2 regions of the Vibrio bathopelagicus genome follow, and region 1 is predicted to be linked to the other one. Evidence: predicted binding sites of a transcription regulator. Region 1 holds the regulator's gene; the other holds the start of a gene.
The links. Region 1 encodes PurR, which represses purine synthesis genes. Its sites were predicted from a motif close to TNANGNAAACGTTTNCNTNA; they were not measured.
Positions count from the first base shown of each region.

Region 2: a site for PurR is predicted at 2,585-2,604, ahead of folD (bifunctional methylenetetrahydrofolate dehydrogenase/methenyltetrahydrofolate cyclohydrolase FolD). Genes of this name have one in related genera too.

Region 1 covers NZ_CP062500.1:2,406,954-2,416,055, reverse strand. Annotated here, with positions in the region: gene glgA (glycogen synthase GlgA) at 1-323, shown strand, start outside; gene IHV80_RS10625 (alpha/beta fold hydrolase) at 610-1,407, shown strand; gene IHV80_RS10620 (putative signal transducing protein) at 1,519-1,836, opposite strand; gene IHV80_RS10615 (TVP38/TMEM64 family protein) at 1,882-2,562, opposite strand; gene IHV80_RS10610 (TfoX/Sxy family DNA transformation protein) at 2,695-3,285, opposite strand; cyclic di-GMP riboswitch class I at 3,413-3,498, opposite strand; gene purR (HTH-type transcriptional repressor PurR) at 3,669-4,673, opposite strand; gene torD (molecular chaperone TorD) at 4,991-5,638, opposite strand; gene torR (two-component system response regulator TorR) at 5,927-6,640, shown strand; gene elyC (envelope biogenesis factor ElyC) at 6,828-7,679, opposite strand; gene cmoM (tRNA uridine 5-oxyacetic acid(34) methyltransferase CmoM) at 7,795-8,580, shown strand; gene mukF (chromosome partition protein MukF) at 8,706-9,102, shown strand, end outside.
Region 2 covers NZ_CP062500.1:2,632,080-2,641,181, reverse strand. Annotated here, with positions in the region: gene IHV80_RS11585 (cation:proton antiporter) at 1-1,492, shown strand, start outside; gene folD (bifunctional methylenetetrahydrofolate dehydrogenase/methenyltetrahydrofolate cyclohydrolase FolD) at 1,649-2,506, opposite strand; tRNA gene IHV80_RS11575 (tRNA-Arg) at 2,718-2,794, shown strand; gene IHV80_RS11570 (GNAT family N-acetyltransferase) at 2,908-3,411, opposite strand; gene aroC (chorismate synthase) at 3,784-4,869, shown strand; gene IHV80_RS11560 (trimeric intracellular cation channel family protein) at 4,978-5,601, opposite strand; gene IHV80_RS11555 (elongation factor P hydroxylase) at 5,903-6,433, shown strand; gene IHV80_RS11550 (YfcL family protein) at 6,443-6,706, shown strand; gene IHV80_RS11545 (NADPH-dependent FMN reductase) at 7,044-7,565, shown strand; gene mnmC (bifunctional tRNA (5-methylaminomethyl-2-thiouridine)(34)-methyltransferase MnmD/FAD-dependent 5-carboxymethylaminomethyl-2-thiouridine(34) oxidoreductase MnmC) at 7,824-9,102, opposite strand, start outside.

The sequences.
Region 1 (9,102 bases):
TCTTCTTGATGCCTTCTGAGTTTGAGCCTTGTGGCTTAAACCAAATCTATAGCATGGCTTACGGCACGTTACCGATTGTTCGTTCTGTAGGTGGTTTAAAAGACAGTGTGAATGATTACGACCAGGATCCTGAGTTCGCGACTGGGTTTGCTTTTGATGAACCGACACCACAAGCGCTACTGGCTGTGTTACACCGTTCTTTGCTGCTTTACGCACAAAACCCATCTGAAATTAAGCGTGTTCAGCTTTATGCCATGCAGCAAGATTTTAGTTGGGAAGATGCGGCAAAAGAGTATCTTGCAATGTACCATTCAGCATTTTAACTCGCTGAAATAGCATCTAAATTAAGCTGACAGTTAGTAATGGTTTGTAATGAAAGAAGGCGCTCTGAGACTAGAGTGCCTTTTTGTTTTCTGGTCAGAACACATCACGTTTACGAAGACAAAACTTGCAAACTCATTTTAGTCAGGTAAAAAAGGTGAGGCAGGTATTCACATGACTAATGTTAGGTTTGACACTATTATCACTTAAAGTTCTTAATAGCGTGATATCCTTAGCCATCGCCTCGTGATGAGGCATAGCTCCATTATTATAATTAAAGCGATAGGTATGTCTGAGAGTTTATTATTTCATAAAACATTTACTCACCCTACGAGCGATGAATGGGTTGTGTTTGTGCATGGCGCGGGAGGCAGCTCCTCAATCTGGTTCAAGCAGATCAAAGCGTATAAACAACATTTCAACTTGCTTCTCATTGATCTGAGAGGGCACGGTAAGTCAGACAATATTTTAAAAGAGCTGATAGCGAACCGCTATACGTTCAAATCGGTCACACTCGATATCCTCAAAGTACTTGACCATCTAAAAATCCGCTCCGCGCATTTTGTTGGTATGTCTCTCGGGACGATTATTGTTCGCAACGTAGCAGAATTAGCCGCGGGACGTGTGCGTTCAATGGTACTTGGTGGGGCGGTGACTAAGCTCAATACTCGTTCTCAAGTATTAATAAAGTTGGGTAATTTAAGCAAGCACATCATTCCATACATGTGGTTATATAGTCTCTTTGCTTATGTTGTCATGCCGCAGAAGAGCCAAAAAGAATCTCGCCATCTATTTATCCGCGAAGCCAAAAAGCTGTGTCAAAAAGAGTTTAAACGCTGGTTTATCCTAACTGCTGATGTGAACCCTCTTATGAAGTACTTCAAAGATAGAGAGTTGCCGATCCCAACCCTTTATTTAATGGGAGAACGTGACTACATGTTCATCAAGCCCGTAAAGGAGATGGTTGAAGCACACGAGTCGAGTGAGTTAGTGGAAATAGCGAATTGCGGACATGTGTGTAATGTTGAAAACCCTGAAGAGTTTAATCAACGTTCTATCGCGTTTATTCAAAAACAAATCCAGTGATTCTCTTGGTTCGCTATCAGAACAGATGAATAGATTGAATTAAATAAAAACGGGAAGCTAATATTAGCTTCCCGTTTTTGTTTTAAGGGAGGGGTATCGTTCGTTATGTTCTTACTCTGGTGATGCAGCGCCACATTGCCAACAAGAACCGAATTGCGCTTCGTTGACTTCATGGCATTCACCACAACGCCACTCTTCATAGATGATCGAATCTTGCTGTTTTTGGTACTCATTGACGATCGTGCGGGCTTTACTGGCCAATTCTGGCTCATATAACCATACGTAAGGGTCAGTTTCCTCGGTGAATGGGATTTCCCCTTTCAAACCGAACAAACCCTCACCACGGACTTCACACGCAATATTCTCACTTTCTAACAATCCACAGATGATATGGGCTTCTGTAGGATTCGATGCACTGAAAATTTTCATTGAATAGAACCTTATTCGGCTTTAGGTGTTAGTCAGCCATATACGTTATTCAGCAACAGGTGCTGAACGAAACTTACTCATCAACCATTTAGCAATAATTGGGAATACCCCCAACAAAGCAAACGACAATAATACTGAAGGAGATACGATACCTGAAAGTGAATCAATTTCTGCGAGTTGAGTACCAGCATTCAAGAAAACCGCGGTACCTGGCAGCATGCCTATTTGGCTCGTGATGTAGTAACGAGTCACCGACATTGGGGCTAACCCCATTAACAGGTTGATAAGGAAAAATGGGAAGACAGGAATTAGACGTAGAGAAAATAAGTAAAATGCCCCGTCTTTTTCAACGCCTTTGTTAATCGTTGCTAACTTGTCGCCAAACTTGGTTTGGATCCAGTCACGTAACAGGTAACGGCTACTTAAGAAGGCGAGGGTTGCACCAATAGCACTCGCGAAAGACACTAGCAGTAAACTGTTCCAGAAACCAAATAGAGCAGCGCCTAAGAGTGTAACAACCGCAGCGCCGGGAATTGAGAAAGCCGTGATCATGACATAGGCGGCGAAGTAAATCGCAGCAGCAGCAATAAAATTGCTCTCGATGTAGTCATTCAAAACAGCTTGTTGAGCTTTCGCATTCTCAAGTGTTAGGTATTGGCCGAAATTGACGCCTAATAGGACGATGGTTACGACCAACACGATACCCAATATCATTTTCTTACTCATTGATACTTCCTCTAATTTTCAATGTATACCATTAGTATAGATAGACAGGCAAAGCATAGATTAACTTTCAACAGATATAAAAAAAGCCGCAAGAATGCGGCTTAGTTATGTAGATAGTTTGAACTGACAATATTAATTGACGCGACTGATAAGCTCTTCACGACGTTGCTGCGGTATAACAGACCAATGAGTACCATTGATCGCACCTTCTAGCGCCCAAAGCAGCTCAATGCTGACAGAGGATGCATGCGATTCCTTGATGGCGTTAAATGCGTTTACAGAGCCAGATTCATATAAACATTCTACGGAATCGATCCCCGCCTTTTTCAACATACGCTCGGTAGCCAATCGAAGGTTAGGGAGGTCCTTTAGTCGAGTTGGCTTAGCAGAAGACTGCTCCGCTTTCTCATCTTTAGCAAAACCCAGAGACGTCGTAGCAAGCTGCAAGATCTTTTCTTGGTCTTGCCACAAGCCTTCCGGCAATGCGAAATACTTAGTGACGACAGGGAAACCACGTTTTTTGTAGACGTATGGTTGAAACCCTTGTTGCTCGAATTGCTTTGTTGTGTCTTTGTCCGCTCTTATGTGCAGCTGGTCATTTACAACCAGAGCAAACATAGTGTCATCAGCAAAAAGCCCGAATCCACCAAACATTGAGCGTGATTTTATTTTTCCTAGGGGCTCAAATAATTTCATTGAGTCCTTTAGTATCGGTTTATCCATGTTATTTATCTCGGTGTATTTGAACTACGCCACCAAATAAGCAGGTCCGAGAGATTAGCAAAATGTTGCAATTAAATTGTCAACAAGCCGTAAATTACTAAATTGTTAGTAACTACTGCATTTTGCCATCGGTAACCCCGCTACCATACCAACGAGTGGTTTAGGCCGGAAGCTTTGCGTCTCACTCTTTCGAGTGGTTTGCCCTGTGCGTGACTGACTGAATAGAATAAAGTTTTTGTTGAATGAGGCTCACACCTGATATTTCAAAATGTGATATTGCTTCAATTAATGATCTTGGTGTTATGCAACTAGGTTTATTTTAGTTGCTTATAAAAAAAGCGCACCCAAAGGTGCGCTTAATGAAATTAAACTCGATTTATCAATCAATTTAACGTTTTAACTGTGCTTCGCTCAACAATTTCAGGGTGCATTTCGAAGACACGTTTTTCATGATCTTTATCTTTAATGCGTTCCAACAAAATTTCGAATGCATTTTTACCAACACGACGCTTAGGTTGGTGAACCGTCGTCAATGGTGGAGAGAAGTATTCTGCAAGTTCAATGTTGTCGTAACCGATAACCGAAATATCTTCAGGAATGCGAATGCCTTGCTGTTGTAGACGACTCATTAGGCCAAGCGCCATTGTGTCGTTAAAACAGAATACAGCAGTAGGACGATCTTCCATCTGAGCAATTTTATCAGCTGCAAGTACAGCGGTATCACACTCAAAGTTACCTTCAATGATGAGCTTTTCGTCGGTTGCGACCTTCGCTTCATTGAGTGCGCGTTTGTAACCCGCGATGCGTTCTACACATGCTGCTTTGTCTAAGTGGCCACTTAAACAAGCAATCTTTGTGTGACCACGTTCTAGCAGGTACTTGGTTGCTAGATAGCCGCCTTCTTCAGAGTTATCGATGATCTTATCAGCCTGAGAGGTTTCAGGACCCCAATCCATGACAACTTTTGGGATATCAGCATGGCGATCTAACATGCCACGAAGTTCTTCTGTTAAGTCAGAACACATAACCAAGATGCCATCTACACGCTTTTCTGCAAGCATTCGAATGTAGTCACGTTGCTTCTCATAGATACCACCCGTGTTACACAGAATCAAAGTGTAACCTTGACGGTAGCAGTAGCTTTCAACACCATCGATCACTTCAGAGAAGAAGAGGTTTGTTGATTGAGTCACAAGCATGCCGATAGTACGTGTTGAATTGCATTTCAAGCTACGAGCAACAGCACTTGGCGCGTAGTTTAATTCGTCTACGGCTTTGTTTACTTTCTCTTGAGTCGCTTCTGCAACAAAACGCGTTTTGTTGATTACGTGAGAAACGGTGGTAGTTGATACGCCTGCTAAGCGAGCGACATCTTTTATAGTGGCCATGGTTTTATCCTATTAGAAGCTACTTTCCCAAAGTACGGAATAAAGTAGCCGTTAAGCTACCTAACTAAGAGCTTAAATTTGTAGGGCTCTTTGGGGTATTAAAGTGCTAAAAAACAAAAAACCGCTATTGAGCGGCTTGTCTTAACACCGAAATGCTCTGAACTTAAATAAGCATAGCATTTCGTGAATGTTTCATATTTTATCGTTTGCGGTCACAATTTTAGACTGACTAGAAATTACTCGCAATAAAATTCACCCAGATTTCTGGGTGAATTGTCACATTCTATTGAATTTGTTTACTTAATCATCAGCGAATCTTATTCACCCGCTAAATACTGAGTGTCCAGATTGCAGAAGGCAACGAGAAGAGATGCAACCGATGCATAGAAACCGAATGAATCGATTTCACGACATTTAACGTTGAACTTTGGTACCCAAGTAAGAAGTTGTTGTTCAATAAATTGCTGTTGAACAGCGAACGATTTCTCTAATTCTTCTTCAAGTTCAGTTTCGTTTGAACGGATGATGAGATTACCCAAGAAATCGAGTTCGATAGCAATGTGGTCTGCTGGCTCTTTTAGATCTTTGTTAACCACCAAGTTGTGCTTAGCCATGATGTCTTCCATGTCTTTAGCTGGCTTGTCGTTTAACAGGCCCGTTTCGCCGATGTACATTGAAGCGTAAGGTAGAGCACCATGTTTATCTGTCTTTAAGAATAGATCGCAGAAGTCAGCAGACAGTTCTAGTTGGGCATCATCACGTGTTTGTAGACGGTTCAATGCGTCTACCAGTTTATCAATCGCAGGCTTAAGTGTTTCGTTTTCGCCTAAACCAGTCAGAAAAGAACGAATCTCAACAGAGTGGTAGTGATCGAGTTCTTCTTGTGTGAGCTCTTTAGCGAACAAGCTTGATAGCCACCAGTATATTTCAGCTCTTTGTTCGTTGAATGCTTTCGTATCTTTCATTTCATAGATCCTGATTTAGTCTTGTGATGTTTATATACCCAAGCATCGATAAGTCATTTGGGCATAAGCACACCAAGGCTCAATAACAAGGTTATTTGCTGAACGCAAAGTGACTCGTTAGTCGTAATGCCTATATTGAATTGCCATGGACGATAAATAGCAAGGTTTTAGATTGTCTTGTATCAAAAAAGGTTCATGTTTCTCGCTTTTATCTGCTGTACCACTAGAATTGTTACTAGTTATGAATAGAATGGTTACTGAAACTATTAAATAAGAAAAGTGGTGTAGATGAGCTATCACGTATTAGTCGTAGAAGATGATGTGGTAACCCGCAGTAAGCTGGTTGGATATTTCCAGAACGAAGGTTACACAGTGAGTGAAGCGGAAAGCGGTGCTCAGATGAGAAATGTGTTGGAAGAAAACAACGTTGACCTCATTATGCTAGACATCAACTTACCAGGCGAAGATGGATTGATGCTAACTCGCGAATTACGCAGTCAATCGGACATTGGGATTATTTTAGTTACTGGACGCACGGATAGCATCGACAAAATTGTAGGCCTAGAAATGGGCGCAGACGATTATGTTACTAAACCCTTCGAACTTCGCGAGTTATTAGTTCGAGTTAAAAACTTACTTTGGCGTATTGCTGCTGCTCGTAAAACAGCGGTTGGTGCGACTGTTGAAGTAGAAGACGAATCTGTGGTTCGTTTTGGTGAGTGGACGTTTGATATCCCTCGTCGTGCTTTAAGTAAAAATGGTGAGCCAGTTAAGCTGACTAAAGCGGAATATGAGCTGCTCGTTGCGCTTTCTTCTTACCCTAACCAAGTGTTAAGTCGCGAACGTATTTTGAACATGATCAGCCACCGAGTGGATGCTCCAAACGACCGAACCATTGACGTGTTAATCCGTCGTATGCGTGCGAAGATGGAGTTTGACCCTAAGAACCCACAAATCTTTGTGACGGTTCACGGTGAAGGTTACATGTTTGCTGGTGACTGATTCTCTTAGGGAGTTCTAGTTAGCAACAAAATTTGAACGTAAAAAAACCGAGACATCCTTGATGTCTCGGTTTTTTTTTGCGTTTCATTCTAGAGCTTATAGTTTTCTTGACGATTCATAAGTGACTCGAAAGTCGTTACATGAAAGCAGTGACACTAAAACAGCTACTTGAAACCAAGAACTATCATTAAGACTGCGCTGCAGAAGCTACACCATTATCCTCTTCTAAAATAGAAGGCTCAGGGATAACCACAGGTTCTTCAATATTGTCATTACTGGTGTCTAGCCAGTCACGTAGGCTCTGCCAAACCAATCCCATCGTTTCATGCCAGTAACGTTCTGTCTGTTCAAGATAGAGCGCTTTAGGCATGTACTTATTCCAAGGTTCAACAATGCCTTCTTGTGCAAGGTAGTTTGTTGGTGCTGCTAATGGCTTCATACCTGCCGCATTGAATTCATTCAGGGCGCGAGTCATGTGGCTCGCCGATGTGACTAACACCATCTTTTTGTTTTTAACAAACGCGGCAGCTTGGCGCGCTTCTTCCCACGTGTCTTTAGCGGTTTCAAGCAGAATGATATCGGGTTTTGCTACGCCGAGTGCTAACGCGACCTTAGCCATCATTCTTGCGTTGCTCACTTCAGTGCCAGCACCGTAGCCAGACAGAATGAGTTTTGCACCAGGATAGAGGCGCAGAATACGAATGCCTTCACTTAAACGCATTAGCCCTGTACGGCTAAGCTCTGAGGTTGGTGGAATTTGATCATCGACGACGTGACCACTTCCAAGAACCATAACGTAGTCGATGGTGTCGTCTACGGGTAAAAATGCGGTGTGTTGCCTTTCCATTGGCATTAAAAGTTGACTAGAAACTGGTTGGAAAGCGATTAGGAAAATACCACAGAGGGCTGAAAGGGTAATTAGGCAACCAGTCTTCCTTTTGGTAGTAAACATCACTAGGGCTAAACCCAGAAAAGCGAGAATTAACATTGCTGGCAGTGGCATCAATAGCGAAGACACTACTTTTTTCAGCTCAAACATATCCGAATAGTCCGAAAAAACATCACTTAGTAGTAAAAAGAGACATCGCCTCTTTATTCCTGAAATTCCTGTGACAGAATAGCAGGCACGATAGGACATAATAACTCAAGTAGCCGTGACTGAAGACCGTAATTTCGACGATATTGCCCACAAATTTGCAAAAAATATTTACGGCTCTGACAAAGGAGAGATCCGTCAGATCATCGTATGGGAAGATCTAGAACAAGCTTTGAGCAAATTTGAGCAATCAGCTTCACCTTTGCATGTTCTTGATGCTGGAGGTGGTCTTGCACAGATGTCGCAAAAAATTGCGGCGTTAGGGCATAACGTTTCTCTGTGCGATCTCTCTTCTGAGATGCTTAAGCTTGCAGAAGGAAGTATCAGCGAAGCGGGTTTGTTAGAGCAGTATCGGTTTATTCATTCTCCGGTCCAAAAAGTAGCAGAGCACCTTGAAGGCCAAGTCGATTTTGTGATGTTTCATGCCGTAATGGAATGGCTCGCAGACCCTAAAGAGGCGCTTGATTTATTATTGGAACAAGTAAAACCCGGTGGCGTTGCCTCGATAATGTTTTACAACCACCACGGATTAGTCCTGAAAAATGTGATTTGTGGCAACATTCCTCATGTATTGAATGGGATGCCACATCGAAAACGGTTTAAGCTGCAACCACAAAAAGGCTTGAAGCCAGAAGAGGTTTATCAATGGATAGAAGACGCTGGTCTAGAAATCTGTGGTAAATCAGGCATTCGTTCCTTCAGTGACTACATAGGTAATATGGAGTACATGGGCGACTACCAATTTGAAGATGTATTGGAACTAGAAAAACAGCTATGTCGCCAAGAGCCATATCTGTCACTAGGCCGTTATATTCACGTTTGGGCTCAAAAACCTGCGCAATAACAGCGGTGAATGTGGTAAAAGAAGCCACAACATGCGCTATGCAATCGTAAGAAGCCCGCGTCATAAAGAAATAGACGTAATATCTAATACGTTCGATATTACGAAAAACAGTAACAGGAACCACAATGAGTGAAATGACTCAAACTGCCGAAGAGCAGCCAATTGATGAGTTGGTAGGCTGGGTCAAGCAGCATGACTTTTCATTAAACTTGCCGCCAGAGCGTTTAGCATTTTTGATTGCTATCGCTGTGCTAAGCAATGAAAGGTTCGATGAAGAGCTAGGTGAAGGTGAACTGCACGATGCATTTACCATTGTCACTCGTCTGTTTGAAGATACCGGCGAAGCGTCTGCATTCCGTGCAAACAACGCTATCAACGAGTTGGTTAAACAAAAACTGATTAGTCGTTTTACTAGTGAGATCACCGACGGTGCGAGTATTTACCGTCTTTCTCCACTTGCGATCGGAATTTCAGATTATTACTTACGTCACCGTCAATTCTCTAAGTTAAAACTGTCGATTC
Region 2 (9,102 bases), 230 kb from region 1:
TTATTACTTTGTGGATTTCAGTTGGCCATTAGCCGCGCTGTTTGCTGCCTTGGTGGTGGTGACGGGACCAACCGTTATTGTTCCCATGCTGCGCAGCATTCAGCCCAAATCTTCGTTAGGCAGCATCTTACGCTGGGAGGGGATAGTGATTGACCCGATTGGCGCTCTGTTTGCTGTTCTCGTTTACGAATACATTGTCTCTTCAGCCGATCCTACAAGCCATGTTTTGTCGGCCTTGGGTCTGACTTTAGCCATTGGTTTAGGCTTAGGGATCATCGGTGGCTATTTGATTGCCAAAATGCTGAAAGGGCATTGGGTTCCGCACTATTTGCGTAACGTGGCTGTTCTCACGTTAATGCTGGCGGCGTTCTCTTTTTCCAATGACCTGAGTGAAGAATCCGGTTTATTAACAGTGACCATCATGGGGATCTGGCTCGCCAACGTGAAAGGCTTGGATCTTGAAGATATTATTGAGTTCAAAGAGACCTTAACTGTGTTACTCATTTCCGCCTTGTTTATCTTACTGGCGAGTCGACTCGATTCAGGGACTTTCCTCTCGATAGGTTGGGGCGGAATTGGCTTATTAGCGGTCGTCATGCTGGTGGCTCGTCCTCTGAGTGTGTGGATCAGCGGGATCGGCACGGATCTTACCTCAGCGGATAAATGGTTTTTGAGTTGGATGGCACCTCGCGGGATCGTCGCTGCCGCAGTTTCTTCCCTGTTTGCTATCAAGCTTCAAGAGAAGCAATTGATTGAAGGGGCTGATCTACTGGTGCCAATGGTGTTCTTGGTCATCATCGGTACGGTTGTGATTCAGAGCCTTACCGCAAGTTGGTGGGCAAGAAGGTTGGGTGTGACGCAAGAGAAAGCGCAAGGGGTTATCTTCTTCGGCGCGACTCATTTTGCTAGACAGTTTGCCAAGGTGCTGGCGACACACAACATCAACAGTGTGCTAGCCGATACCAACTGGGAAAGCATTCGTTTGGCGCGTATGGATAACCTGAATGTCTATTTTGGTAACCCAGCCTCAAGCCACGCGGAAAATAATTTGGAATTGGACGGGATAGGGCGTGCGATGATCGTCTCGCCTTATCGTCAAACCAATCCATTAGTCAGCATGCATTATCAAGATGAGTTTGGTGAAAACAAGGTGTTCGAGCTTGAATCGACAGAAGCTAAACATGAAAGGCATTCAGTGAGCCGAGATGGCAACAGAAGTTTGTTTTCGGAAGGAATTACCTACTCCAAGCTTAACTCCTTGATGGCTCAAGGCAGCCAAATTAAGAGCACGGGTTTGACCGAAGCGTTTGACCTTAATGAGTTTAACGCTCTGTACCCTAAAGCCATTCCTCTTGGGGTAATTACTGGCGGTGATTTCCGTTTAGTGACGCAAGGTTCTGATTTGGAAAAACTCATCTCAACTGAGTGTGCGATCATTAGTTTATTGCCGCCTTCGGATCAAACTGAAAGAATTGATACTTCAGATAAGTAGCGAGTGCTCTCTATCAAAAGCGATTAGTTTTGTATCAAAAACGAATTGCTCAGTATCAAAAAAGCCGCAACGTTTTCACGCTGCGGCTTTCTAATTCTATTTTAGTAACAGTCAATTCATGCCAGAGGTATTGCTACCGAGACTGTCGTTTGCGGGCTATTTCGAGTGAAACTGCTCACAAGCAATCATTGTGTTCTCAATTAGGCTTGCCACTGTCATTGGACCAACACCACCTGGAACTGGTGTGATGAAGCTTGCGCTCTCTTTTGCGACATCGTATTCAACGTCGCCAACGAGTTTGCCAGATTCCAAACGGTTGATACCTACATCGACCACAACAGCGCCTTTCTTAATCCAAGCGCCAGGAATGAAGTTAGGCTTACCAACTGCTACCACAACAACATCTGCTTGACGTACATGACCTTCAAGGTCTTTGGTGAAGCGGTGACATGTGGTCGTTGTGCAACCTGCTAGAAGAAGCTCTAGAGTCATTGGGCGACCTACGATGTTTGATGCGCCAACAACAACCGCGTGCTTACCACGTAAGTCGATGTTGTAACGGTCAAGCAATGTGATGATGCCTTTAGGCGTACAAGAGCGTAGCTTAGGCATACGTTGAGCCAAACGGCCTACGTTGTATGGGTGGAAGCCATCAACGTCTTTCTCTGGCGTGATACGCTCAAGAACGTGAGTAGTATCAATACCTGCAGGTAAAGGCAGTTGAACTAGGATGCCATCAATCTCAGGGTCTTCATTTAATTGGTCGACTAGCGTTAGCAGATCATTTTCGGTCGCGGTTGCTGGTAAATCAAAAGACTTTGAAACGAAGCCTACTTCTTGACACGCTTTACGCTTACTTCCAACGTAAACTTGAGAGGCAGGGTCTTCACCCACTAAAACTACCGCTAGGCCCGGAGCGCGTAATCCAGCTTCAGTACGAGCCTTTACACGTGCCGCAACTTCAGAGCGAACGGTTTGAGAAATTAGCTTTCCATCAATATTTTGAGCAGTCATGAATTTCCTTAGTATTGATATTCAAGTTAGTGGCTGATGTTTTGGGCGCATTATTCCAGAAAATCTTTTTGATTACCATCAAGCAAACGTTTGCTTTGGTCTATTTTCCAACACTTATAATCTCATTGCCCTTTTTTTACTCACTTGGATCAGAATGTTACATAAAGCCGTTGCTTTACTGATTCGAATTCGTATAATCCTTTCCTGTAGCGCGCCCTTAGCTCAGCTGGATAGAGCACCTCCCTTCTAAGGAGGTGGTCGAAGGTTCGAATCCTTCAGGGCGTACCACTATTTAAAGAAACCCGATAACTCTCTGAGTTGTCGGGTTTTTTGCATTTCAGAACGACTTAATCTATCAATACCATGTTTTGTATTTCGATGTCTCTGTCTTTCGGCTTTTGCTAAACGGCCATGAGCTGTGGGGTATATCTAAGACCTAGCATACTGCACCCATCTTCCAAGTAACTATCGGTGACAACGTCGAAGCCGAATTTACCATAGTAGTCTTTAAGGTGTGCTTGTGCCGAAATAAAAATTGAACAGTTAGGGTACACTTTGCGGGTTGCATCAAAGCTCACTTGCATCAGTTGGTTACCAATCTGTTTGCCTCGATAATCCTTTGTTACGATCACTCTCCCGATACACACATCATTCGCATCAGAATCCAGTAGAGGAAGAACATCAACTGGGTATCCCAGCTTTTGAGCCATAATTCGGCTATAAGCGACAAGGCGTTCGTTCTCATAGCCCATGACGTGATAAGTCTCTGGGTGATTATCCTTGCCGTCTAGGTCACTATATGGTGTGTTCATATCGACGATAAAAATGTCGACTCTTTGTTGCAAGAAATCATAGAGCTCTTGAACAGACAGATCCGCAAATTTTTTAACTCTCCACTCGATCATCACTTTTCTCCTTATTATTTTTGGCTACAACATAGAGAGTATTTAAACCGAGTTCATTAACCTTTGTTAACTGGCCTTGTTACGAGGGAAAAATGACTGACTTTGTTTAAAGGCGATAAACCGGAAAGGGCAAATGTGCTGATTTTTGCCTTTCGGGCATACTAAAAACACTACTCATTATGCGCTACTCATTTCCTTCGTTATTCATTTCATTCGGCTCATGTAATAGAAAGTTAAAATTGTTCGTTTTTTGGGGTTTACATCATTTGGTAATAAAGCCACTATGAATTCACGAAGAATAGACAAGTAAAGCTATTAGCTGGTTGGTTTAGGAATCAAACCTTCTGATTGATGGCTGATTTAGAGGAAGTAATGGCAGGAAACAGTATCGGACAACATTTCCGCGTGACTACGTTCGGAGAAAGTCACGGTATCGCACTAGGATGTATCGTAGATGGGTGCCCACCAGGATTAGAAATTACCGAAGCAGACCTTCAAAGAGATTTGGATCGTCGTCGCCCAGGTACTTCTCGTTATACAACGGCTCGCCGTGAAGCGGATGAAGTAAAGATTTTATCCGGTGTATTTGAAGGCCAAACTACGGGTACTTCTATTGGTCTATTGATTGAAAATACAGACCAACGCTCTAAAGACTATTCCGAAATTAAAGACAAGTTCCGCCCTGGGCATGCTGATTATACCTACCATCAAAAGTACGGTGTGCGTGATTACCGAGGTGGCGGTCGCTCTTCTGCTCGTGAAACTGCAATGCGTGTTGCGGCAGGTGCGATTGCGAAGAAATACCTGAAACAAGAATTTGGTGTTGAAATCCAAGCTTACCTTTCTCAAATGGGTGATATCTCAATTGATAAAGTGGATTGGAACGAGATCGAAAACAACGCTTTTTTCTGTCCTGATGCCGACAAAGTACCGGAATTTGACCAACTGATACGCGACTTGCTAAAAGAAGGCAACTCGATCGGTGCGAAGATTCAAGTAGTTGCGACTAAAGTGCCTGTAGGCCTTGGTGAGCCGATCTTTGATCGTCTAGATGCAGATATCGCGCACGCTCTAATGAGCATCAATGCGGTGAAAGGTGTTGAGATTGGTGATGGCTTCGATGTAGTTAATCAGCGCGGTAGTGAACACCGTGATCCATTAACTCCTGAAGGTTTTAGCAGCAACCACGCTGGCGGTATCTTAGGGGGTATTTCTACTGGTCAAGATATTGTGGCAAGTATTGCACTTAAGCCAACATCAAGCATTACTGTACCTGGTGACACCATCACTAAAGACGGTGAAGCAACACAGTTAATCACTAAAGGTCGTCACGATCCATGTGTTGGTATTCGTGCCGTGCCTATCGCAGAAGCTATGTTGGCGATTGTCTTGCTTGATCACTTGCTACGCCATCGTGGTCAAAACTTTGGTGTGACAACAGAAACGCCAAAAATCTAGTTCTGCTTCGTTTTATTCAGAACAGAATTGAAACTGATTTGATAGAAACAAAAAAGGGTTGCTTCGTAATGAAGCAACCCTTTTTATATTCTGCGTCATTGAGAATATCTAATGCACAGAGCTTTCCGGATCAAGTTGAAACGAAGGCAAGCGCCATTTGAATCTTACGGCAGCCATACGCAGTAAGTAGCCTACAACCAATGTCACGATTGTCGCTGTCACATCGTTGATACCGAGCTCAAGAAGGCCTAAGTACAAGCCTGAAGCGACAAGGGCGACAGATGCGTATAACTCTTCATGCAAAACCAGTGGCGTTTGACGACAGATAAGATCGCGCAGCAGGCCACCAAACACGCCAGTGACCAATGCAGACACCATACAGATCATTGGATGTAGACCCATGGTCATCGCTACTTTCGTACCAATGATACTGAATACGATAAGCCCTAGTGCATCTAAACGAATGAATAGCCCTTTGAGCTTGATTACCCATTTAGCAAGTCCGGTCGTGATGACTCCGGCCACACAAGTGATCGCAAGGTACTCTGGGTTTTCAACCCAGCCTAAAGGGTAATGGCCGAGTAGGATATCTCGTACTGTACCGCCGCCGATTGCTGTTGCGCTCGCAACCAGCATTACACCAAACCAATCCATTTTTTGTTTGCCAGCACTGAGAGCGCCGGTCATGGCTTCTGCCGTGATGCCTATGATATACAAAACACTTAGTAGCATTGCTGTAGCTCTATAATTTAGGTCTATAAATTTGAGTGTTATAGGCCTTGGGGATATAAAAATGAAGCGCGAGTGTAGTAGTAAAAACAGCCTTTGACGAATGAATATTTGTACCGTGAATCGAGGTTTCAGATTAGCTGAAGTAATCAATTGGAGTAACTTGAGGTTATCTATCGTAGAGAGAGATCGCTTTGTAATGGTGAAGAGCACTGGCGCCGTTAACATTACGCCTGATAGGGGCTTTACCAAGCCGATAAAACAAAGCAAAATACGCCTGTTTATTTCATTTCAAGCAAGCTTTATGACGCACCAATATTCAGACATTATCGATATTTTTAGTCAGACTTTTTATGGCAGCTTTAATACTAAATTAGAGCTAGGCGCGGATGAGCCTATTTACCTGCCTGCCGATGATGATACCCCACACCACAGAATTGTCTTCGCACGTGGCTTTTACGCTTCTGCGCTGCACGAAATTGCGCACTGGTGCGTTGCTGGCCCTGAACGTCGTTTATTGGAAGACTTTGGCTATTGGTATGAGCCAGATGGCCGTACTGAGTCGGTTCAAGCCGAGTTTGAAAAAGTCGAAATCCGTCCGCAAGCGTATGAATGGATCATTGCGACGAGCGCAGGCTTTCCTTTTAATGTCAGCTGTGACAATCTACACGGCGATTTTGAGCCAGATCGTTTGGCCTTTATGAATAAAGTACACAGCGAAGTCATGGGTATCTTTGAAGTTGGCTTGCCGCCTCGCGTGAAAATGCTCTCTGAAGCATTGCGCAGCTTCTACGATGTAGAACCTTTATGTGCTAGCCAATTTATTGTGAAATAAGAGAATATTATGATTATCGAATTTGAAGAAAAACTACTTGAAGTAATTGATGCTCGCATTGAAAACGCATCAGATGATGAACTGTTTGCTGGTGGTTACTTACGTGGTCATATTTCTCTTTCAGTAGCTTCATGTGAAGAAGACGGCATTGAAGACGTAGCAGAAGTTAAATTGCGTATTGAGAAGAGCCTAGAAGACGCGCGTTCTGAATTGACGCCAGCCGATCGCACGATCGTTAATGATCTTTGGGTTGAGCTGCAAAACCAAGCGTAACTGCTCGCCATTTATCGTTAGCCGCTCAGTCCCTTTCTTTCCATTTTGCTGAGCGAATATTTATACCAATCGTAGTAAATAACCGGTCAACCTAGCTGGTTAAAAGTCTCGATAACAGCGTTAGAATTTTTGATTGTAGAATAACTACTTATCGAAAATTTTGCCTTGCTCTCAAGCCTTTTTCCTGCGCTATTTTTGAACATTTACTTACTGTGATTGGTATTATTTGAGACTCGTTCGAATTTTTTGAATGAGTCCGTTCATTTCTTGTGATGGTTCCATTTTCTGACTACGTTATTCTAATCCCACTTAACGGAATTACAGAAAAGGTCACATCATGAAAGTTATCGCATTCGGCGCAAGCACCAGCTCTACCTCTATCAACAAAACTCTAGCAACTTACGCAGCTAACTTGATTGAAGGTGCTGAAGTTAAAGTTCTAAACATCAACGATTACAACGTTCCTATGTTCAGTGAAGACACTGAAAAAGAGATTGGCCAAGCGGAAGGCGCTCAAGCATTCTTGCGTGACCTAGCAGAAGCGGACGCATTTGTTATCTCTTTCGCTGAGCACAACGGTCACTATCCAGCAGCGTATAAAAACCTATTTGATTGGGCGACACGTATTGAACGTTCAGTGTTTGGTGAGAAGCCTGCGGTTTACCTAGCGACATCACCAGGCCCAGGTGGCGCACAAACAGTACTTGGCGCAGCGACAGGTTCGGCTCCGTACTTTGGTGGTAACGTTAAAGCATCGTTGTCAGTGCCTAGCTTCTACGATAACTTTGATTTTGAGTCGGGTTCAATCAGCAACGAAGAGATTGCCGCTCAAATTAAAGACGCGATTGCTAAGCTATAAAAGCGGAAAGTAAAGCAAATAGCTGCAAAGTAGCAAGCTGATGTAAAGTCACGAGCCGCTGCAAAGTAACGTACTGCTCTAGAATAAGAAGCAGCGACGTAGACAAGATTAGAAAAACAAAGCCCGAGCATTGAGAAATGCTCGGGATTTTTTGTTTGGGTCGTACTAGGTCATGTTGGCCTTTCGCTGCAAAAATCAGCTCGTAAGACCAACACGGCTTAATACTTATTTGAATATTTAGACCTAGCCTAGAATCGACTATTCCGCACTGGCTTGTTTCGTTGAAACCCAACCTTCTGTTAACGCTTTGCCTTTGCGTAATCTTCTAATCCACATTCGACTTGGATGAATGGCTTCGAGCACATCAACCGGAAGAGGTAGAGGATCGCCACAAATTTGTGATGCTAAGACTTCTGCTAAAAGAGGAGTAGAGCTCAAACCACGCGAACCTAAACCGATAAAGCAGAACAAGTTCGGATAGCTGGTAACAGGTTCGATACCGTCGATAGCATCACGCTGAGGATTAAAGTTGTGCAGATTCTGATATTGCTCTTTGATGGATTCAAAATCGCCAACATTACCGACGAATGGTAGGTGATCTCGACTCACGCTGCGGATACCTTGGCGTGCTAAGTTACCACTGGTATTGACATCTTTGGCCCACTCTTGTTCTGGTAGCGACCCGCATAAGCGCTCGCCATTATGTTGTTGAATCTCAATATCAAACTCTTGGTCTATATTGGTTTTATCGTAATTTGCGCCAATACAGTGGTGGCCGTTATTTGGATTTTGTGGCGTTAAGTAACCATCAAAACACAATACAGTTTTTAGCTGGCTGAGATTTTCTGTGGTCGGGATATGACTCACTTGCCCTTTAACTGGCGTCAGAGGTACGGGGCGAGTTTGTTCAAATTGGGTGAACTTGTGTCCATTCGCGACAACCACTTGATCGTGCTTGGTTTGAATTTCACCTTTTGGTGTTTGTATTGTCAGCTGCCATTGCTGTTCAGATTCGAGCCATTCAAGTTGCGTCACTTGATGTTGATAGTGCGCGCTCACTTGGTTGGTCTCTTCCAACTTGCCAATCAAACCTTGTGTCAGTTGCAAGGGACTTAACCAACCACCCAACGGAAAATAAACACTTTCTTTATCGACAGGTAAGCCAATCGTGCCGTTCGCTTGTTCAGGCGTTAAGCGCTGAATCAAGTCTGTGTGGAAATTGCCTTTCAACATACGGTTGAGCTTTTTGGTTGAACCTTCATCCCACATCAAGATGTTCACGCCACACCAGCTGTGATCAAAGTTCACTGATTGTGCAGCTTGATTAATAAACTGGCGGGCAAACAATAAGCCCGGGCCAAATATTCTTGAAACATTGGATGTCGCTTCACTGAGTAGCGGATAAATGGCACCTTGGTTGTTGCCCGAGGCATTTCCAGCGGCTTGTTGGTGTTCACAATAAAGCGAGATGTCTTTACCGCGTCGGCTTAACGTTTTTGCAAGCGCAGCGCTGGCAACACCACCACCGATAATGGCG